Regions from separate parts of the Bradyrhizobium sp. 27S5 genome, predicted to be linked through region 1. Evidence: predicted binding sites of a transcription regulator. Region 1 holds the regulator's gene; each other region holds the start of a gene.
What was found. The regulator LexA, encoded in region 1, represses DNA repair genes until DNA is damaged. The targets are predictions, from matches to a motif close to TGTTCNNNNTGTGTTCNG.
Positions count from the first base shown of each region.

Region 2: the regulator LexA is predicted to act here: its motif matches at 4,347-4,364, upstream of WDM24_RS30710 (ATP-dependent helicase).
Region 3: the regulator LexA is predicted to act here: its motif matches at 3,831-3,848, upstream of WDM24_RS36130 (type IA DNA topoisomerase).

Region 1 is NZ_CP147714.1:4,703,102-4,711,107, reverse strand. Features, by position in the region: gene WDM24_RS22050 (SPW repeat protein) at 1-244, shown strand, start outside; gene WDM24_RS22045 (MFS transporter) at 579-1,907, opposite strand; gene WDM24_RS22040 (ComEC/Rec2 family competence protein) at 2,341-4,626, shown strand; gene WDM24_RS22035 (hypothetical protein) at 4,723-4,950, opposite strand; gene WDM24_RS22030 (hypothetical protein) at 5,113-5,541, opposite strand; gene lexA (transcriptional repressor LexA) at 5,884-6,588, opposite strand; gene glp (gephyrin-like molybdotransferase Glp) at 6,821-8,006, opposite strand, start outside.
Region 2 is NZ_CP147714.1:6,487,689-6,495,694, reverse strand. Features, by position in the region: gene WDM24_RS30725 (ABC transporter ATP-binding protein) at 1-289, opposite strand, end outside; gene WDM24_RS30720 (OmpA family protein) at 432-1,115, opposite strand; gene WDM24_RS30715 (hypothetical protein) at 1,112-1,525, opposite strand; gene WDM24_RS30710 (ATP-dependent helicase) at 1,615-4,128, opposite strand; gene WDM24_RS30705 (DUF1328 domain-containing protein) at 4,422-4,595, shown strand; gene WDM24_RS30700 (thioesterase family protein) at 4,608-5,129, opposite strand; gene WDM24_RS30695 (FAD-binding oxidoreductase) at 5,260-6,684, shown strand; gene WDM24_RS30690 (Spy/CpxP family protein refolding chaperone) at 6,835-8,006, shown strand, end outside.
Region 3 is NZ_CP147714.1:7,653,417-7,661,422, reverse strand. Features, by position in the region: gene WDM24_RS36140 (pilus assembly protein N-terminal domain-containing protein) at 354-668, opposite strand; gene WDM24_RS36135 (cache domain-containing protein) at 733-1,218, opposite strand; gene WDM24_RS36130 (type IA DNA topoisomerase) at 1,373-3,799, opposite strand; gene WDM24_RS44565 (phasin family protein) at 4,050-4,610, opposite strand; gene WDM24_RS36120 (hypothetical protein) at 4,775-4,942, opposite strand; gene WDM24_RS36115 (hypothetical protein) at 5,814-5,957, opposite strand; partial or broken gene WDM24_RS36110 (peptidase M23) at 5,994-6,176, opposite strand; gene WDM24_RS36105 (hypothetical protein) at 6,434-6,817, opposite strand; gene WDM24_RS36100 (hypothetical protein) at 6,785-7,534, shown strand; gene WDM24_RS36095 (hypothetical protein) at 7,612-8,006, shown strand, end outside.

The DNA.
Region 1 (8,006 bases):
GGGCGTCGTGCTGTTTGCCGTGGAGGCATTCATCATTCCGTCCTATCTGGAGGAATGGGGCGAGATGCTGATGGGCTTGGCTCTGGTGTTGGCACCCTGGACGTTCAGCTACGAACAGGGATCGGTCACGACGAGCAGCGTGCTCGCCGGCATCGTGGTGATCGTGCTCGCTTGCTGGGAGCTGGCGATGGATCGTGATTTCGCCACCTGGTGGCACGATCGCTGGCATCACCGAGTTGGCTGAGCGGAAGCCGACTGAAACGTTGGCCTGACCGCTACTGGCGGCCGGGGAGGTTGGAATTGCGTGGAGCATATCCCCTCCGGGCCGCGTCGACGTAACACGGATGCAGGCTCTGCAGAGAAATCACGCCAGAGACGGCGAGTACGGGACGATTCAGAACTATCGTCCGCACTTGCTGGAAGGCGGCCATAACTTTTGCTGCAGGGGTAGAGGGTTTTCGAGCGAAATGGATACCGGTTCGCGTAAAGAAAACGCGTCAAAAACAAGATTCTAGAGCCCCGTTCCGATTCCATCGGAACGGGAAATGCTCTAGTCGCCCCTCAGCAGGGTCGCTCCGTCACGACGCGACTCTCTCCTCGATCTGCTCCCAAATTCTGGTCTTGCGTGTCTCCGGCATGATGAAGAGGGCGATCACGAAGCACACCGCGGGAACGACAATCGGGTAGATCAGCGCGTAGCCGATGCTGCCGGTCGCTGCGAAGGCAGCTGATGTGATGAACGGCACCAATCCGCCGCCCCAACCATTGCCGATATGATACGGCACCGAGACCGAGGTGTACCTGATCCTCGCCGGGAAGAACTCCGCCAGGAACGCGCCGACCGGCCCGTACACCATCCCGACGTAGCAGACGAGGATGAAGATGATGAAGACGGCGACCGGATAGTTGATGTGCCCCGGCTGCGTGACCATGCCGAGCCACAGATACAGCGGATAGTAGGTGATCGCGGCAAGCAGCATTCCGCCGAGGATCACGGATTTGCGGCCGATGTGATCCGACAACCAGCCAAAGAAGATCAGGCTCGGCGTTGCGATCAGCAGTGCGGTTCCCACGATGTAGGCCGAGGTAATCGCATCGACCTTGGAGACCTGCTGCAGGAAGTACAGTGCCCAGAATTGACCGCTGTACCAGACCACGCCCTGTCCGATCAGGACGACGATGGCGATCAAGATGTACTTGATGTTGGCGCTGAGGAAAGCTTCCCGCCAGGGATTCCTGGTCATCTGTCCGCGCGCCTTGATCTCCTGGAAAATCGGCGTCTCCTGGAGCTGGAGGCGGATGTAGATGGCGATGGCCACCAGCAGGAACGAGACCAGGAACGGAACGCGCCACGCCCATTCGTCAAAGGCCTGATTGCCGGCCCATGTCCGGGTCAGAACGATCACGGCCAGCGACACCACGATCCCGAGCGTCGGCGAGGTTTGTAGCCAGCCCGTGTAGTAGCCGCGGCTGTCGTCCGGAACATGCTCGGCGACGTAGGTGATGGCGCCACCATATTCGCCGCCCAAGCATAGACCCTGGATCATCCGCAAGCCGAATAGAAGGAATGCGGCCGTCAGGCCGATCGACTCATAAGTTGGGATCAGTCCGATCGCTCCCGTTCCAAGGCCCATTCCGGTCAGCGTAATGAGGAATGTATATTTGCGGCCGACCCGATCGCCCATCCATCCGAACAGGAAGGCCCCCAGCGGACGGATCAGGAATCCCGCAGTGAACAGCGCGATCGTGCTCAGCAGGGCTGCGACGGGGTGGGATTGCTCAAAGAACTTGACCGACAGAACTGCGGCCAGGCTGCCAAAGATATAGAAGTCGTACCATTCAATGATGTTTCCCACTGACGCAGCGACAATCACGCGACGAAAATCGCTAGGTACTTGAATTGTCATGTGCTGCTCCTATCAAATGCAAACGCTACTCCTCGCGTTTTTTCAGCGATTGATCCGCTCGCGGAGTGCGCGTGGTGCGCGGCGTTACAGGCGAGATTTGCGAGTTCGTCCGCAACGCCTGGTCTCAGGGGAGTTGTGAGCCACCTGAGAGGAGCTCCAGCGGCCTTCAGGTGCCGCGAGCTATCACTGCCTTATCCCTGGCTGTCCGGGAGTGAAGGCATCAGGGCAGTTTAATCCCAATGGGATCGGTACCTAATGAGACTTTCGGCTCGATCGGTTTGACGCAGGCGGCAGCTGTGGCCCGGCGCGGGGTAGGCGAGGTGCAGGACGATCCAGGTATCCGGCCTTGCCGGTCCGTATTCTGCATCCGTTCCGCTAGCGGCGAGGTCACAGCTTCCGGTAGTTTCGCGTCCCGGCAGGGATCGCAAGCGGAATGGCGGAGCAGGGCACGACGCCGGGCGGCAAACGCGGCTACGCGGGGACGTGGCCGCCGCGTGCGGCTGCGCCCGTCGGCGGCTATGTCCCGGCGCGCGCCAGCATCTGGCAGCCTTTCATCGAGACGTTGCAGCAATGGGCGCGCGCGGAGGCGGGCGCCGGCCGGCTTTTGCCATGGGTGCCGGTGGCGTTCGGCACCGGCATCGCCTTCTATTTCGCGGCCGAGCACGAGCCGGTGCTGTCGGTCGCGGCCGGCGTCGCAATTGCGCTCTGCCTGCTGGCGCTGTTGCTGCGGCGGCGCCGCGTGTTTCCCGCCATCGTGATGCTGGCTGCGGTCGCGGCGGGCTTTGCGACAGCGACGTGGAAGACGGCGCGAATTGGCCACACGGTGCTGGCGCGGCCGATGTTCTCGGTGGCGCTGACCGGCTTCGTCGAGACGCGCGACATCCGCGAGAAGACCGATCGCTTCGTGCTGCGCGTGGTCTCGATGGAGAGCCCGCGCGACATGACGAAGCTCGAGCGCGTCAGGCTCTCGGTGAAGAAGGGCACCGCGCCCGATGTCGGCAGCTTCGTCGAATTGAAGGCGCGGCTGATGCCGCCGCTCGGGCCGCAGCGTCCGGGCTCCTATGATTTCGGCCGCGACCTCTATTTCCAGAGCATCGGCGCCTCCGGCTTCGTGATGGGCGCGGTCAAGACCAGGGAACCACCGGCAGCCGGCGGCTTGGCGCTGCGCTATGCCGCCTTCATGCAGGGCCTGCGTGACGCCATCGACGCGCGCATCCGCACCACGCTCGACGGCGATCAGCGCGCGATCGCAACCGCGCTGCTGACCGGCCGGCGCGACGCGATCTCGACGCCGGTCAACGATGCGATGTTCATCTCGGGGCTCGGCCATGTGCTGTCGATCTCCGGCTACCACATGGCCGTGGTCGCGGGCGTGGTGTTCTTCGCGGTGCGCGCGCTGCTCGCGCTGTTTCCTGCGCTGACGGCGGGGCATCCGATCAAGAAATGGGCCGCGGCGGCCGCGCTCGTCGCCGCGGCGTTCTATCTCTTGCTGTCGGGGGCGGAGGTCGCAACGCAGCGATCGTTCTTCATGACGGCCGTGGTGCTGATCGCGGTGATGGTCGACCGCCGCGCGATCACCTTCCGCACGCTGGCGGTGGCGGCGCTGATCGTGCTCGCGATCGCGCCGGAGGCGCTGGTGCATCCGAGCTTCCAGATGTCGTTTGCCGCGACGCTCGGGCTGGTGGCGCTGGTGCAGATCGGGCTGCCGAACCTGTTGGCCTCGCCCGACCATTCGGCGACCGCGCGGGTTGCGTTGTGGGGCGGCCGTGAGCTCACGATGCTGATGCTGGCCTCGCTGGTGGCGGGGCTGGCGACGACACCCTACGCCGCGTTCCATTTCCATCGCGTGACGCCCTACGGGCTGCTCGCCAACCTCGCGGCGATGCCGGTGGTGTCGGCGATCGTTATGCCGGCGGGCCTGCTCGGCCTCCTCGCCATGCCGTTCGGCTTTGATGGCGTGTTCTGGGCGATCATGGGCTTTGGCATCGACTGGATGATTTTGGTGACGCAATGGGTCGCCGCGCTGCCTGGCGCGGTCGGGCGGATGGCGGCGTTCGGCATCGGGCCGCTGATCGTCGCAAGCGCGGGCATCATCCTGCTTGGGCTGTTGCGCACGCCGCTGCGCTGGTCCGGCGCGGTGCTGCTGGTGGTGGCCACAGTCTGGGCGCTGAGGGCCCCTCTGCCGGACGTGCTGATTTCTGCCGACGGCCGCAACGTCGCGGTGCGCGGCGGCGACGGGCGGCTGCATCTGATGCATAGCGCGAAGGATGCATTCCTGGTCAAGGAATGGCTGGCGGCGGATGCCGATGCGCGGACCGCCGTCGATGCGTCGCTCGGCGAGGGCGTCTCCTGCGATCCGAGCGGCTGCGTCACCCAGGGCCCGGGCGGCGCCTTCGTCGCGCTGGCGATGCGGCCGGAGGCGCTGGCCGACGATTGCGAGCGGGCGGCGCTGATCGTCACCGCGCGGCCGGCGCCGCAGGGTTGCGCGGCCTCGGTGATCGATGCCGAGCGGCTGCGGAGCCACGGTGCGCTGGTGCTGCGGCGGACCAGCGCCGGCTACGCCATTGACGCGGTGAAGCCCGGCGGCATCGACCGGCCGTGGTCGCCGGCGGTTCCCGGTGACGGTGAGAGCGAGACGGTCCTCCGCACACCCGCCGCCGCGCCGCGGCGCGCAGTCGATGCGACCCCGGCCGAGACCGACCTGCAGGGCGACGACTAGAGTTTTGGTTCTGATTTAATCAGAACCAAAACTCTAGTTTCTTGTTTTCACGCGTTTTCTTCACGCGAACCGGTGTCCACTTCGCTCGAAAACGCTTCAGCCGTTGCCGGGCGAGGGGCCGGTCGGCAGCTCGAACAGGCCGAGATGGTACTCGTCGGAATCGGGGCCGGCGTCGGGCTTCTTGACCAGGGTGAAGACGGCCTCGGGAAACTGCTCCCAGACCTTGAGATCATCGGCCGTCACTGTCAGCCAGCCGAACCGGAACATGTAGCGGCCCGGCTCGGTGACGCGTCCAGCCTTTTGCCATGTGACCTTGTCGACCACTGCGCAGGTTTCCGTGAGTGCACGTCCTCCGTACGCGATGATGCGCCAAGGCGCTCGCCGACGCAAATCTCCTGCTGCGCCCCGGAAGCGGAAATCCGGGGTCGCTCGAAATCGCCTAAGGTCATCCGCCGCCGAATGGCTCATTCCGCGGCGACGATGCGCTCAACCCAAAAACAGCGACGCGAATGCGGAGGGCCGCCGCTCCACAACCTTCGGCTTGTGCTCGACCGGCGGATGCAGTGCCGGCAATTGCAGCACGCTGACGCGCTGTCCCTCGACGAGCTGGGTCACCAGAACGTGGCTGCCGTCGGGGAATTCGACCGCGTCATGATGGCGATCGGGCACGTCGGGCTCGACTTCGTTGAACACGCCGACGCGGAAATTCATCGTCTTGGTCCAGATCCAGCGGCTGTCGTAGCGAACGTTCTCGGCGAAAGCGAGCTCGGTGCCCGGCAGCATGCAGACCGCGACAGTGGGATCGTTCTCCGAAGCAAAGCCGCGGGTCGACGTGCCGCGGAAAGTCGTGGTGATCAGCGTCTCTCCGACAATGGCGGGGCGCGATGCCACGGCGTGCAGACTATAGTCACACATCGGATGGCTCCTCTTTTCGAGGTAGCGACCCGTGCCTCTCCTTGAGGCGCAGGCCTCTACCAGAGTGGACGATAGCAAACGAGTGTCTGCTCGTTTCTGGGCGATTGTACGACTGGCCGTCGAACGCCTCAATCACAAACGCGCTACACTGCGCGAGAGGTATCAGGGCGCATCCTAGGTGGTCCGCACGTCGCACTATCTTCCAAGGAACGATCCGATCTGTTGCTCGTTCCCGGATCGGGATGACTTTTCTTCGAATCGTCATCCCGCTCCATATGTCTGTTCGAGCATGATCTTTTCGGAAAACCGCTCCGCACTTTTCCGGATCATGCTCCGCCGCCGTCAGTATTTGCGATACAGCCCGATCAGCTTGCCCTGGATGCGGACCCGGTTCGGCGGCAGGATGCGCACTTCATAGGCAGTGTTGGCCGGCTCGAGCGCGATCGATGCACCGCGGCGGCGGAAGCGCTTCAGGGTGGCTTCCTCCTCGTCGATCAGCGCCACCACGATGTCGCCGGTGTTGGCGACGTCGTTGCGCTGGATCAGCGCCATGTCGCCGTCGAGGATGCCGGCGTCGACCATGGAATCGCCGCGCACTTCCAGCGCATAGTGCTCGCCGGAGCCGAGCATGTCGGGCGGCACGCTGATGGTGTGGCTGCGGGTCTGCAGCGCCTCGATCGGCGTACCGGCCGCGATCCGGCCCATCACGGGGACGGCGACCGGACGGTTGCCGTCGTCCTCGGCGATCGGCGGCGTGCTGCTGCGCTTGCCGAGGGTGCCTTCGATGACGCTCGGCGTGAAGCCGCGGCGGCCATTGCCGCCGCCGGCCGACAGTTCGGGCAGCTTGATGACCTCGATGGCGCGGGCGCGGTTGGGCAGGCGGCGGATGAAGCCGCGCTCCTCCAGCGCAGTGATCAGGCGGTGGATACCGGACTTCGAGCGCAGGTCGAGCGCATCCTTCATCTCGTCGAAGGAGGGCGGCACGCCGGCCTCCTTCAGACGTTCATTGATGAAACGCAGAAGTTCGAACTGTTTGCGCGTGAGCATCTCGAGCATTCCCCCGGTTGATAGCGTCGTTCGATTCCGAGACTCTTCAGGTGGGGCCTTTCAGACGGGGCCTGATCTCGGGAGCGCAATGCTCCCTGGCGGCTTCCCGATTGTAGACACCAGTACTCGAAACAAATCATGAACGGACACTATATGTTCGATATGTGTTCCGCAACCACTTAATTTCCGGTGAACGCATCAGGCGGCGCGCAATCGGCAGCCCGCGAAAACCTCAGTCGGGCAGTGTGAGGATCTCGCATTCGCTGCCCTTGGCGGCGCCGGGCGCAAACGGCGGACGTACCAGAAGTGCCCGCGCCGCAGCGAGATTCCCGAGCAGCGAACTATCCTGCTGCATCACCGGCGTGGCGATCAGCGCGCCGTCCTGGCGCTCCTCGAGACGCGCGCGCAGATAGTCCTCGCGCTGGTCGTTGGCGGCGAGGTCGCGGCCGAGCAGGGCGGTCGTGCGGACATGATGGATCGTGTTCCGGCCGCTCAAAGCCCGAATCAACGGCACCAGAAACAGGAAGGCGCAGACATAGGACGACACCGGATTGCCGGGCAGGCCGATCACCCGCATGGCCCCGAGCCGGCCGTGCATCATCGGCTTGCCGGGCCGCATCGCGATCCGCCAGAACGCCATCGCGACGCCCTCTGCCTCCAGCGACTGCTTGACCAGATCGTGGTCGCCGACCGAGGCGCCGCCGGTCGTAATCAGGATGTCGGCGCCGGCCTCCCGCGCCCGGCGGATACCGGCCGTGGTCGCGGCCACCGTGTCGGCGGCCACCCCGAGATCGACGGTCTCGGCGCCTTCGGCGCGCGCCAGCGCACGCAGCGCATAGCCGTTGGAATAGACGATCTGGCCGGGGCCGGGCTGGGAGCCCGGCATCACCAGTTCGTCGCCGGTGGCGAGCACCGCGACCTTCGGGCGGCGGCGCACCGCGAGTTCCGGATAATTCATGGCGGCCGCGAGCGAGAGCGCGCGGTCGGACAGGCGGCTGCCGCCGTTGAGCAGCAGGTCGCCCTCACGGAAGTCGACGCCGGCCGGGCGGATGTGCCGTCCCGGGCTCGCTGCCTCGGTGATCGAGATGTGGTCGCCATCGACCCGGGTGTCTTCCTGGATGATGACGGCATCGGCGCCATGGGGGATGACGCCGCCGGTGAAGATCCGCACCGCTTCGCCGGCACTGAGCGTCCGCTCGAACGGCCGGCCGGCGGCGACTTCGCCGATCACCTTGAGCCGGGACTTGAGATCAGCCGCATCGGCGGCGCGCACCGCGTAGCCGTCCATGGCCGACATCGGCTCCGGCGGCTGGGTGCGGCGCGCCGCGAGGTCGTGCGCCAGCGTGCGATGGTAGGCGGCATCGAGCGCGACCATCTCCCCCGGCAGCGGTTCGGCACCGGCAAGAATGGCGGACAGG
Region 2 (8,006 bases), 1.8 Mb from region 1:
CCCACACCGATTCGAACGCGTCGGTGTGCAGTTCCTGCGGCACCAGCCCGATCATCGACCGCGCCGCGCGATAGTCGCCGATGATGTCATGCCCGCCGATCGTGATACGGCCCTCGCTCGGATTGGCGATGCCGCAGATGATGCTGATCAGCGTGGTCTTGCCGGCGCCGTTCGGCCCGAGCAGCGCGAAGATCTCGCCTTTGGCGATATCGAGGTTGATGCCCTTCAGCGCCTTGAAGCCAGAGCCATAGGTCTTTGAAAGATTGGATACGGAAATGATCGGCGACATGAAGGATCGAAAGCGTGAGGGAGGGGGCGCGCGCGGATTGGGGCCCGGGCGGGGGGTCAAGCGCAAATAGGAACGCGCAATCTGTTCCGCAATCGCTCGCCGAGGCAGAAAATTCATTCTGCAGTGTGGCGGAAAAGCCGCGCTAGTGCCTCTTGGCCGGCTTCGCCGGCTTCTTGGCGGCCGCCGCCGGCGCCGGGTGCGCGGGCGGCTCGTCGGCGACCTTCGCGACCAGCATGATCTGCAGCTGGTTGTTGACCGGCGCGTTGGGGCGGGCGGGGTCGAGCAGCTGCTCTTCGCCGAGCCCGACCGATTGCAGGCGCTTCGGTGCGATCTTGAAGGTGTTGACCAGGATGTCGCGAATCGCGTCCGCGCGCCGCTGGCTCAGCAGCACGTTGTTGTCGCGCCGTCCGGTCGATTCGATGTGGCCGACGATCAGGAACGTGTAGGGCAGCAGCGAGGAATGCGTCAGCGCGTCGGCGATCCGTCCGACGGTCTGATACGATTCCGGCATCACGATCGGCGTGTCGACGTCGAACGCGATGTCGGCATTGAACGCCGGCAGCTTGGTCAGGTCGGGAGCGATCGGGGGGCGCTTTTGCGGCGGCGGCTCGTTCTTCGATCGCGACTTCGATCGTTCGAGCGTCTGCTGGCGCAGCGCCGGGACATCGATCGCGGCGTCGGTCTCGAAATGATTGAGCTTGGCGATGACGTCGTCGCGCGTGACCGCGGTCTGCGCCTGCACGAGCGGCGCCGCCAGCAACGTCAGCGCGGCGAGCAGACCCAACAGGCCAAGATCGCGCAAGCCGCCCGTCGACCGCCGCATCATTGATACCCCGCGTCATTGATCGCCTGGGCGCAATTGCGGCTGACGCCCTTGGCTGCGACGAGGCAGGGCACCGCCTTGCTGGTCTCCTTGGTCGAGCCGTTGCACACCTTGACGATCTCGCGGGTGCAGGCGTTTGCCACCGTCACGCGCGCCGCGATCCGCTTCTGGATCGTATCGAGGGTGGAGAAGTAAGTCTCCTTGCACTGCGGCGATATCACGTCGCGGTTGCGCGACAGGCACTCCTTGAGGCGGGTGGCGTCGAGATTGACGCCGCGGCAGTTGGCGGTGATGTCGGCGCCGCAGGCCTTGGCGAGCTGCGCGGCCGAATCGCCAAAGCTCATCGTCTCCGCGACCGCCAGCGACGGCGCAGTGAGCGCGATGACAAAAAGGAAAAACCCTCCCCGGACCATGGGGCCATCTCAACCCGTGAATTCAACTGGGGTCAAGAGCTACGAACAGGGAAGGCCGCCAGGGAAGGTCGCCAGGGAAGGCTGCTCACTCACACCCGTTCCACAAAGCTGTCGACCACCTTCTTCTCGCCGGCCTTTTCGAAGGCGATGGTCAGCTTGTTGCCGTCGATCTTCACCACATGGCCGTAGCCGAATTTCTGGTGAAACACCCGATCCTCCAGCGAGAATTCCGACACCGTGCCGGTGGATTTCGCCACCAGCTCGCCCTCGATCACCATCGGGCCGCGCTTGGTGCGACTGAAGCTATCCGAGGAAAAGGAGGATTGCCGCTCCTCGAAGCCGCCGCTGCGCGCCCCGCCACCGCGGCCGCGGTTGGCCTGGGCGCGCTGCCAGCCCGGGGTCGAATAGCTCGAGCCGAATGATTCGAGGTTGTCGAAGCGCGAGGCGCCGTAGCCGCCGCTGCCCCCCCAGCCCGAGCCGCCCTTGGATTCGGTGATCTCGACATTGTGCGCCGGCAACTCGTCGAGGAAGCGCGAGGGGATCGTGGTCGACCAGGTGCCATGGATGCGGCGGTTGGTGGCGAAATAGATCTTGGCGCGGCGGCGGGCGCGGGTCAGCCCGACATGGGCGAGACGGCGCTCCTCCTCGAGCCCGGCGCGGCCTTGCTCATCCAGCGTGCGCTGGCTCGGGAACAGGCCTTCCTCCCAGCCCGGCAGGAACACATTGTCGAATTCCAGCCCCTTGGCCGAATGCAGCGTCATCAGCGACACCGCCTCGTCGCCGGCCTCGCCGTCGCGGTCCATCACCAGCGAGATATGTTCGAGAAACCCTTGCAGGTTCTCGAATTCCTCCATCGAACGCACCAGCTCCTTGAGGTTGTCCAGCCGGCCCGCGGCGTCAGCCGAGCGGTCCTTCTGCCACATCTCGGTATAGCCGCTCTCGTCGAGCACGATCTCGGCGAGCTCGGTATGCGAGACAACCTCGCGCTGGGCGCGCCAGCGGTCGAACTGCATCACGACATCGCGCAGGGAGCCGCGCGCCTTCGGCTTCAGCTCGTCGGTCTCGACCACGGCGCGCGCCGCCTCGAACAGCGGAATGCGGCGCTTGCGGGCATGGTCGTGCAGCAGCTGCACGGTGGCATCGCCGAGCCCCCGTTTGGGCACGTTGACGATGCGCTCGAAGGCGAGATCGTCGGCCGGCGAGTTGATGGTGCGCAGATAGGCCAGCGCATCGCGGATTTCGGCGCGCTCATAGAATCTGGGGCCGCCGATCACGCGATAGGGCAGGCCGAGCGTGACGAAGCGGTCTTCGAACTCGCGCATCTGGAACGAGGCGCGGACCAGAATGGCGACGTCGTTGAGGTTTTCGCCCGCGCGCTGCAACCCCTCGAGCTCCTCGCCGATCGCGCGCGCCTCCTCTTCCGAATCCCAGGAGCCGGTGACGGTGACCTTCTCGCCGTCGACATCCTCGGTGCGCAGCGTCTTGCCGAGCCGGCCTTCATTGTGCGCGATCAGATGCGAGGCCGCGGCCAGGATGTGGCCGGTGGAGCGGTAGTTGCGCTCGAGCCGGATCACCTTGGCGCCAGGAAAATCGTGGTCGAAGCGCAGGATGTTGTCGACCTCGGCGCCGCGCCAGCCATAGATCGACTGGTCATCGTCGCCGACGCAGCAGATGTTCTTGAGCGGCGCGGAGGGAGCGGCCGGCGCGGGCTGTGCGCTTGCTGCCTCCCTTGCGGCCGCATCATCGATCGGACCCGGAATCACCGCCGAGAGCGGCAGGCCGGGCTGCGACGGCGCCTGCGACAGCAGGCGCAGCCACAGATACTGCGCGACGTTGGTGTCCTGATATTCGTCGACCAGGATGAACTTGAAGCGGTTCTGGTACTGCCGGAGCACGTCAGGATTTTCGCGGAATAGCCTGATGTTCTCGAGCAGCAGGTCGCCGAAATCGGCGGCGTTGAGGATCTTCAGCCGCTCCTGATAGGTCGCGTAGATCTTGCCGCCCTTACCGTTGCCGAACGAGGCGGCCTCGCCGGACGGCACCTGCGACGGCGACAGCCCGCGGTTCTTCCAGCTGTCGATCAGGCCGGCCAGCATCCGCGCCGGCCAGCGCTTGTCGTCGATGTTCTCGGCCTGCAGAAGCTGTTTGAGCAGCCGCACCTGGTCGTCGACGTCGAGCACCGTGAAGTTCGATTTGAGCTGCACCAGCTCGGCATGGATGCGCAGGATGCGGCCGCCGATCGAGTGGAAGGTGCCGAGCCACGGCATGCCCTCGACCGCCTGGCCCAGCATCTGGCCGAGCCGCAGCTTCATCTCGCGCGCTGCCTTGTTGGTGAAGGTCACCGACAGGATTTCGTGCGGCCGCGCGCGGCCCTGGCTCAGGATATGCGCGATGCGCGTGGTCAGCACCCGCGTCTTGCCGGTGCCGGCGCCGGCGAGCACCAGCACGGGGCCGTCGAGCGTCTCGACCGCCTCGCGCTGCTCCGGATTGAGGCCCTGGAGATATTGCGGACCCGCCGCCGCCCGCGCACGCGCGGCGATGCCCCCAGCAACCGGCTGGTGCTCGGGAACGCCGTGAGGGGGCAATTTGCTCGGCTCGGTCATCAGCGAATCGTCTCGGCCCCACGATGGCACCGCGGGACGGTGAAGGGGAGCCTTCTTAACAGGGATTGAGGGGCATATAGGGCCTGATCGGCCGTTTTGACAGGTTTTATCGCGGCCGACAGGAACGCTTTTGGCAGCAGCGTACAACCGGCCCGGTTCCTGAAATCGGCGAAAATTTCGCGGTTTCGCGGTCAGGAACCAGCGTTTCCCCGCAGGATTGTTTTCAACAAGTTCGGCGCCGGGCAGAGGTCCGCGCCGGGAAACGAACGAGGAAACGAAGCGGAGGTTTGATCATGCTGAGCTGGGTCGTCACATTCCTGGTCATCGCCCTGATCGCGGGAGTTCTGGGCTTCGGCGGCATCGCCGGCGCCTCGATCGAAATCGCCAAGGCGATCTTCTTCATCGCCATCATCCTGTTCCTGGTGTCGGCGGTGGTCGGATTGGCGCGTGGCCGCACAAGGGTCTAGCGCGGCGCTTGGTTACTTCTTGGTGGAGGGCATCGCCACGTTGCGGCCGATGCCCTCCGGACGCGGCACGCCCGCATAGCTCTCCACGATCGCCCGGGCGCGCGCCTGGATGTCAGGCGGAAACGGCGCCACCTTGCGCGCCTCCATGTCGATGTGCAGCGTGAGGTTTTCCGAAGTCGCCGAGAGCCAGCCCTCGGTGGCGTGGCGCAGCTCCTCGAAGGTGTGCAGCCGCTTCTCGTCGGCGCCGAGCATGAAGACCGAGACCTGCACGGGATCGCCGAGATGAATCTCCCGCAAGTAGCGGACGTGACACTCGGCGGTGAAGGTCGAGCAGTGCCGCGCCTTCATGTAGGCCGGCCCGATGCCGAGCTGCAGCCACATCTCGTCGATGGCGCGGTCGAACATCACGTTGTAGTAGGCCATGTTGAGATGGCCGTTATAATCGATCCATTGCGGCTCGATCTGCATCAGAGAGGATTTGAACGGGGCTGATGGAAGCGGCATCTCGCTTGCGGCAGTCACTGACGTCATCATCCATCCCCGGTTTGCTGGCGTTCGAGCATGAGCTTTTCTGTGACTCCAGCGGCCACTTTTTCAAGTCTGGCTCTCTTGACCCCTTATACAAGCTTTGCCACGGTCGGCTAAAGCCGGGAGGAAATTTGACGTGGCGACAACGATTTCGAGCAATTTGACGCGACCTGAGCCGCAGGCCCTGAAGCGCGCGATCGACGCGCTGGCGGCACGGTTCGGCAACCGGCTCGTCACGTCTTTAGCGGTGCGCGAACAGCACGCCCATACCACCACATGGCTGCCGAACCAGCCGCCGGACGCGGTGGTGATGGCGCAGGAGACGGCTGACATTCAGGACGTGGTGCGGATCTGCGCCGCAAGCCGCGTGCCGGTCATCGCGTTCGGTACCGGAACCTCGCTCGAGGGCCAGGTCAATGCGCCGGCGGGCGGCGTCTGCATCGATCTGCGCGACATGAATAAGGTGCTCGAGGTGCATGCCGAGGACCTCGACTGCGTGATCCAGCCCGGCGTGACGCGCAAGGCGCTGAACGAGCATCTGCGCGACCAGGGCCTGTTCTTCCCGATCGATCCCGGCGCCGACGCCTCGCTCGGCGGCATGACCTCGACCCGCGCCTCCGGCACCAACGCGGTGCGCTACGGCACCATGCGCGAGAACGTGCTGGCGCTGAAGGTGGTGCGCGGCGACGGCGAGATCATCACCACAGGCACGCGGGCCAAGAAGTCGTCGGCCGGCTACGACCTGACGCATCTGTTCATTGGCGCTGAAGGCACGCTCGGCATCATCTCCGAGCTCACCATCAAGCTGCGCGGTATTCCCGAAACGATCGCAGCCGCGGCCTGTTCGTTCGAGACGGTGCGCGGCGCCTGCCAGGCGACCATCCTCGCCATCCAGACCGGAATCCCGGTCGCCCGCATCGAGCTGCTCAACGCCGAGCAAGTGAAGGCCTGCAACAGCTATTCAAAACTGTCGCTGCCGGAGACGCCGCTGCTGCTTTTGGAATTCCACGGCAGCGAGGTGGAGGTTGCCGAGCAGTCGAAGAATTTCCGCGACATCGCCGCCGAATGCGGCGGCGGCGACTTCTCCTGGACCACCAAGCCGGAAGACCGCACCAGGCTGTGGCAGGCCCGGCACGACGCCTACTGGTCGGTGAAGGCGCTGCGTCCCGGCGACCGCATCGGCGTCGTCGCGACCGACGTCTGCGTGCCGATCTCGCGGCTTGCCGACTGCGTCACCGAGACCGAGGACGATCTGAAGCGGCTCAATCTGCTTTCGCCGATCGTCGGCCATGTCGGCGACGGCAATTTCCACTGCTCGCTGGTCTGCGACATCGACAACAAGGACGAGATGGCGCGTGGCGAGGAGTTCATGCATCGTCTGGTCGAACGCGCGCAAGCGATGGGCGGCACCTGCACCGGCGAGCACGGCATCGGCCAGGGCAAGCAGAAATACCTGAAGGCCGAGCTCGGGGTGGAGGCGCTCGACGCGATGCGGGCGCTGAAGCAGGCACTCGATCCGCAGAACATCTTCAATCCCGGAAAGATCGTCCCGGCCGCCTGAGGCGTCATTACTCAGCAGCGCAGTATCCGCGAGCGGTTGCGCGCTGCGATCGCGCGGAACTTTTCCGTCCGTCCGGCGTCTTTCCTGTGCCGTAGTGTATTGGCGCGGAGCGAGACAGAAGTGATCGGACGGGCAATCGGAATTGCAGTCATGATCGTTGCCATGGCGCTGTCGGGCGACGCGATCGCCCGCGGTGGCGGCCATGGAGGAGGCCATGGTGGCGGTCATGGGCACGGCGGCGGTCATGGGCACGGCGGTGGCCACGGACATGGCGGTGGTCATCGACATGGCGGGCATGGCTTCGGCCACATGCATTTCGGCGGCGGCCATCATGGCGGGTTCGGCCGTTCGCACGCGATCCCGCGATCAGGCTTCGCCGGCCATGGCGCCTTCGCGTCGCGCGGGGCGGTAAATTTCGGCCAGCCCGGCAACATGCGCAATGCGTTCAACTCGCTGTCGCGCAACGGCGCATTGCGCAACGGCCGGCTGTTGAGCAACCCGGCGGCGCGTGCGCAGATCGCGGCGGCCGCGGCGCTCGCCGGCTGGCACGGCGGGACGGTTGCCAGCGGCTGGTGGCAGCATCCCGGCGGCGGATATGGCTGGGTCGGCCCGCTGTTCTGGCCGTTCGCCTACAACGACATCTATGACTACGCGGTCTGGGGCGACGACCTCGGATTCTGGGGCTACGGCTATCCGGACATCTATGCCGGCATCTTCGGTCCCTATGGTTATGACGATCTCAGGGGCTATCTGCCCGATCGCAGGCCGGGCCGCCGATCTCGCGGCGGCGGGCGGATCGAAGAGATGTGCGGCAATGACAGCCGTTCGATCGCCGGCCTGCCGGTGGATCAGATCGCGGAGACGGTGCAACCGACCGAGGCGCAGTTGGCTGCGCTCGGCGAACTCGGCGAAGCATCGCTCGCAGCCGCCCGCACCATTCGGGCGGCATGTCCTGCGCAGGTGGTGTTGACCGCGCCGAACCGCCTCGCCGCCATGCAGCAGCGGATCGAAGCGATGGTGACGGCGGTCGCAACCGTCAGGCCGCCGCTGGAGAAATTCTACGGCCTGCTCGACGACGAGCAGAAGGCGCGGTTCAACGCGCTCGCCGACAGCCAGCGCAAGGAAGCCGCGGCGCGCGATCCCAAAGGTGATCAGAACGCGGCGGTTGCCCGGAACTGCGGCGCTGCGCAGGGCGCCGCGCAGGACTGGCCGACGAGCGAGATCCAGGCCCGGATGCAGCTCAACGACACCCAGCGCGCGGCGCTCCAGGCGCTGCAGGACACCAGCGCCGATGCGGCCCGCAAACTGAAGGCGGCGTGCCA
Region 3 (8,006 bases), 3.0 Mb from region 1:
CCCGTGCTGAATCATTGATCCCTCTGCGTCGCAACAGTCGCCTTTTTTCAACAGAATCGGGCAAACTCGGAAGTGCCGCGTTGGCTATCGATAGTCCGGTGCCGGGGGTGAAGCGGACGTCACGATTGCGCGTACCGGCTTCCGAGTTTGACCAACACAGACATTATTACGAATTGAGAGCTTCCCTAAGCTCTCGCTGTCAGCCCGAAGGGCCCCTTGGCGACCTCCTAGCTAGCGCTTGCGCATGCGAGCTTTTGCCGACGATCCACGGAAACGATACGACGAACGTACTCCCTTGGGAGCCACCCTTTTCGTGAACGCGCTCGCAATGGTGTTGAACGATGAATACCATTTCAGATTTCGCTTGGACCCAAGACTACGATTCTTACGTTGATGATCACAATGTTTCTGTTGTCCACGAAAATAAGATTTGTTGCTCCGAGGTTCAGGTGTTTTAGTGTGACACGGCGATCGTTGAACGCATGAACATCGACGATATTCGGATCGCCGATCAGCACCGTTTTGTAAGGACTTTCAAGCGCAAGTACCGTCGGAGTGCCCAGCCTCAGAGTGATCGTTTGATTCGCGGCTAAAGCGACCGAGACCGTGGTTAGGAACAAGACCAGTACGATAACGCAAGTTCGCACGCCAAGCACTGCAGCGACCATGATGTCTCCGGCGTGCTTGAGCCAAGTTTTTCAGGTGCCCTTCTTACTTCGCGTAGTTCAATGACTATTCCGGATAGAAGCCTGAAGCGACCAGGCCCGGAGTGCCATCGATTGTTACCTTTTTCACGAAGGTCCACTTCTGCGAAGGCTCTGTCTGTCCCGGCTTCGGAAACATGTAGTCGACCCACCCTGATCCTTTTGTTTCAGCTGCGCTCATAATTTCATTATGAAATAGCTTGCCCTTTGCATCCTTTTGACCACTCACGTTAGTTCCTTCACGCTTCGGAAAAGCCGGATTGAGCAATACGTTCGCATTCATATCGTAGACAAAGAGATACGTGTCACCGTGGAACCAGTCGCCGTCTTTCCTTCTGAAATCCTCGAAAGCTGCCTTACCGTTATTATCAATGAGTGCCGCAGCTTTGGTGACCAGCGCTACGACTTGTTTTGCCCTTTCTGACGGAGGCGGACCTTGCTGAGAAAATACCGGCGAAGCAGTCGCGATAAATGTCGTAAGCGCGAGACCCACAAATAGTGCATTGGAGTTCATTGGTGACCTCCTTGGGTAGTGCGGCGCCCCTGCTAGGTGACAAAGGGTGGTGGCGGATCGTCGAATGGCGAGTTAATTTTTTGTAATGAATGCTGGAAGTCGCTAAGCACTTGGGTTGGCAACACCTAATTCCTTAGGGGCTCGCTGTCTATCGTTATAGCCATCCGCGTTCGCCGAATGCAGTAAGATCAACTCCCGGCGGGGCATACCATCCGCCCGAGCGATAGCGGGCCCCCAGCTTCAGCGCTATGTCCTTGTTGCCATAAGGAATCCGCAGTGGCGTGCCGGTTGCGGAATTTGCCTGAGCAATCGTCGATGCAGCGGCAGCTGCCTTAGCTTTGCGCTTCCGGGAGGGTTTCTTCGGAGCTATCGATTGGCGGGCAGCCGATCGTGCGGGCGTGTGTGCGGTCTTCCGACTGGGCTTGTGCTGGTTCGTTGAACGGTTCGAGGCAATCCAAGCGGACATAGCGGCGGAGTTAGCTTTGGCCTCGTCGGGAATGACGACGCCTTTCCCCCGCGCGATTTTCTTCGCATACGATAACTGGGCCGGACTGACAGGCTTGTGCTCTCCAGACGTTTCACTAGTTGCTGTCTTGGGCGCGTGTTCACTAAGAAATCTGCGGCAGACCGATATTGACGTCGTGTAGCCGGGCGGGGGCTTGATGCCCTTCTGCCGGCTGATGCTGTCGGCAAAACGTTTCATCGCAGGTGTGGGCGGATAGGTTGCGGAGTTGTTGCCAACTGCAGCACCTAACGAGGGTAGCCCTCCGTTCGCAGCGCCCTCCTTCAGCTTGCCGATGATGCGTTGAGCTACATCGCACACGGCGTCGATCGCGCCGAGCATCTCCTGCTTGCCGACAACAACATCGTCGAGCAAGCATTCCAATTGTGCAGTTACGCCAGGGTCGACCAGCGCAGGGTCAGCCTGTTTGAGAACGCCGAATAGCGAGAGGCCGGTCTCCGTCGGCAGGATGTGCTTCCCCTGGGTCATCAGAAAGCTCTGCTTCTTGAGCCCACTGATGATCTCGGCTCGGGTCGCCGGTGTGCCGATACCCTTGGCTTCCTTCAGGCGTTGCCGAAGGGCTTCGTCGTCGACGAAGCGCCAAGCATTTTGCATCGCATCGATGAGAGTGCCTTCGTTGTAGCGCGGCGGCGGCCGAGTTTCCTTGTCTTCAATTTTGGAATCCTGCAGTTGTGCGGTCTCACCGTTGCGCAGCGCCGGAAGCAATTGTGCTTCATCGCCCTTTTCGTCGACGGGCCGCCAGTCCGGGAATGCTGCGCGCCAGCCGAGATCGATGGGCTGGCGGCCGGAGGCGCGGAACTCGAAGCCATGCACGTCGAGAGTTGCGGTTGTCTGCCGATAGCGGAAGTCGGGCATCAGCGCTGCCTGATAGGCCCGCGCGACGACGTCGAACAGTTTCTTCTCATCGGACGACAGACGAGGCCAGATCTCGCGCAGCTTATCGATCGTGTTGACATTGGGAATGACGGCGTGATGGCTCGCGCCCTCCAGTCCCTTATCGTAGAAACTGCCGCTTGCACCTTTGCGGATCATCGGTGGCTCTGGCAGGGGGATTGCGCTGAACGCTTGGCCTACCTGCAGTCCGATCACGATCTTCGGAACGTCCGCTATCAAGCTCTGCGGCAGGTAGCGTACCTCCGCGCGCGGATAGGTGATGATCTTCTTGTCCTGGCCGTCATAGAGTTCCTGCGCCACCTCGAGCGTCTTGCTGGCCGGCCAGCCAAAGCGAGAGCCGCACAGTTTCTGTAGTGACGGCAAATCGTGCAGCTTGGGTGGCCCATGCCGCTTTTCTTCGACGCGCACGGCAAGCGCGCCCTCGAAGCCCCGAGCTGCATTGACGATATCATGGGCGACCTCGCGCCGGACAATCCGCTCCTGCGGAGCGTGGCGCATCTGGAATTGCCCTCCGGCAACCTTCGCGGTCGCGACAACCTCAAAATATGAGAGCGGCACGAAGTTTCGGATTTCCAGTTCGCGGGTGCAGACAATCGCCAAGGTCGGCGTCTTCACGCGACCAACCCCAATCACGCGCCGAGCACCTTGCCCCAGGATGACGGTCGCGGTGCGCGTGAGCGACAGGTTGTAGATCTGGTCCGCCTGCCGTCGGGCGACGGCCGCGGCGTAAAGCCTGGCATATTCGGCATTGGATTTTGCCCGCGCGAACGCGTCCCGGATGGTCTGCGCGTCCTGCGCGGTGAATAGCACCCGGAGCACCCGGCCGCGGAAATTGTAATGCTCGAGAATTTCCTGACCGATGAGCTGGCCTTCACGGTCGCAGTCGGTGGCGAGCCAAACCTGCCGGGCGGTGCGTAGGGCCTCTCGGATGGCTTTGAGCTTGGCGGCCTTGTTGCCGCCCTCTGCCGGGCGAGTACCGTAAAGACCCTCCGGCCGCAGGAGGATCGGCGACCAGCGTTTCCATTCTGGCACCACATCTTCCGGTTCAACCAGGTCGAACAAATGACCCTCGGCCGGGAGAACATCACCGTAGCGCGACCCAACGGCAGCCCGGATGTCTTTCGCCTGGCTGGATTTTTCCGTGATGACGACCTGATCAACCACGACGGGCTCGCGAGACATCTACTTCAAGGCGCGGAACATATAGTGAACAAATGTATTTTACAAGCCGTCCTTTGAACGTCGTGCTTTCGCAGAAAGGATGTTTGGCAGACTCAATCGCACTTGTAGGCGGAACGATCGTCGGCAAACTGGTGTCGATAATTGTTGATGGCAGATCCTAAGCTCAACGCTGAGGCTCGATCGGGGGTTCTTTTTGCCGCCGGTTTGCTTTTCGTACTGCTACTGCGAAATCCTAGCGCCGGGTTTGGGTCACATTCGCCCCGAAGCCTTCCCAAGGCCTGAAGATGAACTGCTTGGCAAGTTCGCTGTAGAGTTCACAAATCTTCTGTGACTCAGCGACAAAGTTTGCATAAGCCTGCCTTGCGAATTCGGTCTGAACCTCAATCGCCTTATCGAACGACCGCGCAGCCATGAGCTTCTCGACAAAGGACCCGGTCTCCTCGAGCGACCTCTTGGTATAGTCCCTGTAGGCATTCCCGATAGTTTGAATACTGACTGGCCAGTTGTCCGCCGGTGTGACTGCGCCGATTGGGGGAGCATCCGTCGGTGCGACTTCGCCGATCAAGGGCGCATCCGCCGGGGCGGGTGCCCCGCTTGAGGGAGGCTCCGCCGGCGCAGTTGCGCCGTTCGTGACGGTGTCAATTGACGCGACCATTGCGCCGATTCGATCCTCATCCCGCTGGGCGAGCTTCGGGCTCTGCTGTTGATCATCAGGTTTCTGGTTTCGCTGGTCCGCCTTCCGGCTGCGCTGGCGTGGCTTACCGCGCGGCTTATCCTTGTGGGTCGTCACCATTGCTGAACTCCGCTGTTCTGCATCAAACCAGACGCCAAGATACTCCGCCATGTTTGCGATGAAATCGCGGTTCTGCCTTGTTCGTTACGCGGCGTTGGTGTGGTGAACGGAACTCTGAATGGAATGCGGGCGAACCTGACGCGCTCCAAGGTAGTCGAGATCGTTCATTTTTTCTTCGCCTTCAGCTCCGACAGTCTCGTGGCTAACTGCGCGCGAAATCGGGCGACGTCTCGAAGTAGTTCATAGCGCTCCGGGCTCGGAGCAAGTTTGCGCGCGGTGGATTCTAGCTGCACCGCCATTTCTGCTAGCTCCTCCAGGTCGACGACTGTCATTTCTTGCCTCAACCGATTCTCAACCGGCCGGCGGAACGTCGCCTAATCACTGCTTCTCTGCAGGGGCGCTGAGGCCGCTAGGCGGTGCAGGCGGGGGTGATGGCGGTGGTGGAGTTTCCGCGGCGGGTGCCGCAGCAATGCAGTCGCCCGCCCAGATCTTGGTGCCCCTGACCGTGCCGACCAGTTTGCAACCCATTGGCGCTTGCGGCCTGACCTGAACGGGCGGCCTTTTAGCCGCCTTCGGGGGAGCGGCTTGTGCAAATGCGCCGGTCGTAAAGAGCAGCGCGATAAGTCCGATTAGCGGTTTCATCGGCAGGCCCGTTCTAGCGCGTCTTCCATGATATTTTCCACACTGCTTCAAACATCGGCTTTCAAGCTTAATGCAACCCAAGGGCGCGCGAAACCCGCCCCGGGAGGGGCTTTGGCTGGGCTGGCGGGGAGATCCAGCGGCATGCCGACAAAAGTCGCTAACCCCAATGGCTAGTGGCGGGAAGCCGCGGTTTGATGCAACCTGACGATGCCGCCTATTCCGCGTGGGCGGCGCCGAGTGGAAGCAACCCTGGCTTCTTTACCTGAAGAAGCCAGGGAAGCGCTGAGGCACCCTTGTGGCTTGGCTTAGTCGCCTTTCGAGAGGCGGGCTTGCCCGAATAACTGTGCGTGTGCTCCGAGAAAATAGCCTCCAGAGAGCGCCTCTGGACCCATAACTTCCCATAGGACCCATGTATTCTTGATCTAGATCAAGGTCGTCCGGATGATGCAGGACTTAGCGTGCGACCATGCGCTACGACTGGATTGCCATCGCCGGATACGCGTCGGTTTGCTGGCGATGTTCGGCCTTCTAATCCTGTTCAACATGTAACCGCAGCATGCGCTACTCAGCGCTAATATTGTCCTCAAGGCTGTCAAATCCCCCGAGTTGGACGATTTTTTCGAAGTCGCCAAGCGTGACGATTTGGCGCTTTAAATCAAGGATGCCTTGGGCTCGGAACGCTTGAAGGACGCGGTTGACATGCACGACGCTCAGTCCAAGCGCGTCGGCGAGTTTCGATTGAGTGATCGGAAAGCCGTAGCGATGCACGTCGCCCGACACGGCGGGCTTTCGGCCCAGCGTGTCATCGACCTTCTGCCAGTCGACGGTCTGTGCATGGGCCGACGAGACGAACGGCTCGGCGAACACCTGCCATCCGCTCAGGAACGGCGATTTAGCGACCGAATTTAGGCGGCAACAGGCCATCGACGAACTACAATTTGTCAACGGCGATATCTGGTATAGCTCAATCAACATCGAGACATTCATAGATCATGCCGATCAATTGGTCGATGCTTTTGGCATGACTGTTGATGTACTGACGGTGGTCTTGAGCGCGTGCGCGCCGGGGGCGCTGAATGCAGCACTCGGTTCTCAAGGCCTTGAATGGGATATCACAGTCCCGGCCATCAACATGCCGAGGTCAGCAGTACCTCAGCCGGGAGCAACTGATCAGGAGGAACCTAAGGGGGCTTTCGCGCGATGGCGACAAGCGGGAGATCACCATCACGTAGCTTGTCGATCGGCGGCTTGCCGCTGGTCATCCGGTTGGGGGAAACCAGCCATTCCCATGTCTCTTCGGGTGACGTGAAGAATGGTGCGATCACGTCGAGACCTTCAACGGGCCTTCGCCGCTCAAACTGCCGAAGTGGGTACAGGAAGTTGCGAAGCCCCTTCCGCAAAGCAATTATCTTGTTCGCTTTTCGCCAGTTATCGAGCGTCCCACGCGAGATGTTAAGTCGATTGACCAGCTCTCCTGCGCCAAGAACAATCGGCAGCAGGAGGCGTATGCCGAGCTGACCAAGGCTTTGGGCGTGCGAGATGCAGCCGGCCGGGAGCGTGCCCAAGCGAAAATCACTGAGCTGTCTGCGGAATATCAACGTCTCTCAGACGCTCTGCGCTTTAGCGAACTCGAAGCGCGCGATATCGCAACGCCCCGATCGAGCAAACCTGCCAAACCTCTTCGCGAGCTTGCCCTTGATGCGCTCGACGATTTGGGTGTTCCGGCCGCGCCAGCGCTCGTTGCAGATTTGACAGCGGCGCTCACCGGCAATCGACCTTCGCCTTCGCGCTTCGCCAGCCTTCGGCGTGATGAGGAAAATGCCGCGCGGCGAAACCTTGCTGCGCGCCCCGCCTGGATCCTGCCCGCAATCAGCGCCGTCGAGCTTACCGCCATTCCCAGGCTGCTCACGAGTTCCACCTGGGCCCTGGAACGCCGAATTATCGGCTCGCGTAGCATGCGCACTGACAATCTGCGAATCGCAAGCAACCTCGCGCGTCGATTGGCTCATCTTCGCGACGTCGGGGCGGCCGAGGCAAAGGCCGTTGAGCGGCTGCTGTTCTCATTCGCGCGATCAATTCCGGGCGCGAGTGATACGGGGCAGCCGATCGATCCAAAGCGTGTGACCGACGCTGCGCAGGCCGAACTGAAGATGCTCGAAGATGCCGATTTCGCCGAGCGACAGTCCGCTGCTGCTCGGCTCTCGTCGAGTGCCGCCTCTTTCAAACTTTGGGGTCGTCCTGTCATGGTCGACACAAAGGCAGCCGAAAGGGCGATTAGGTGACTCCGGCTAACGCGCGCCTTGCTCGACTGCGTGGTGGTATCCCGGCCGTGGAGGTTGGAGCGCGCGGCATTGAGAGCGTGGCTCGCAACGCCGGCTGTACCCGGCTGCGCGCGATCATCATTGCGGGGCTCACGCCCACCGAGATTGTCAAACACGTATTGCGCGCTGAGCCCGACATCATGTCGCCGTTCGCGATGACGCTCAGCCAAGCCTATGAACGCCGCCTGCTGGAGAACGGCGGGACCTCGCTCCTGACGGCCTATCGTGACAAGGGGCACCTGGGGCCGACTGAGGTCAAGGTCTCATCGGTGGCCGATCATGCGCCTGGAGACACGGTGCTTGCCCGCCAGCGGCGTGAACTCGAAACCCAGCGTCTCCTATTGAAGCATTCGGGGAATCCACTTGCCCCGAATCTTATTCTGAACCCTCGGCTGCCGCTCGCGCTGGTCGGCGTCATCAAGTCCTACGCAGA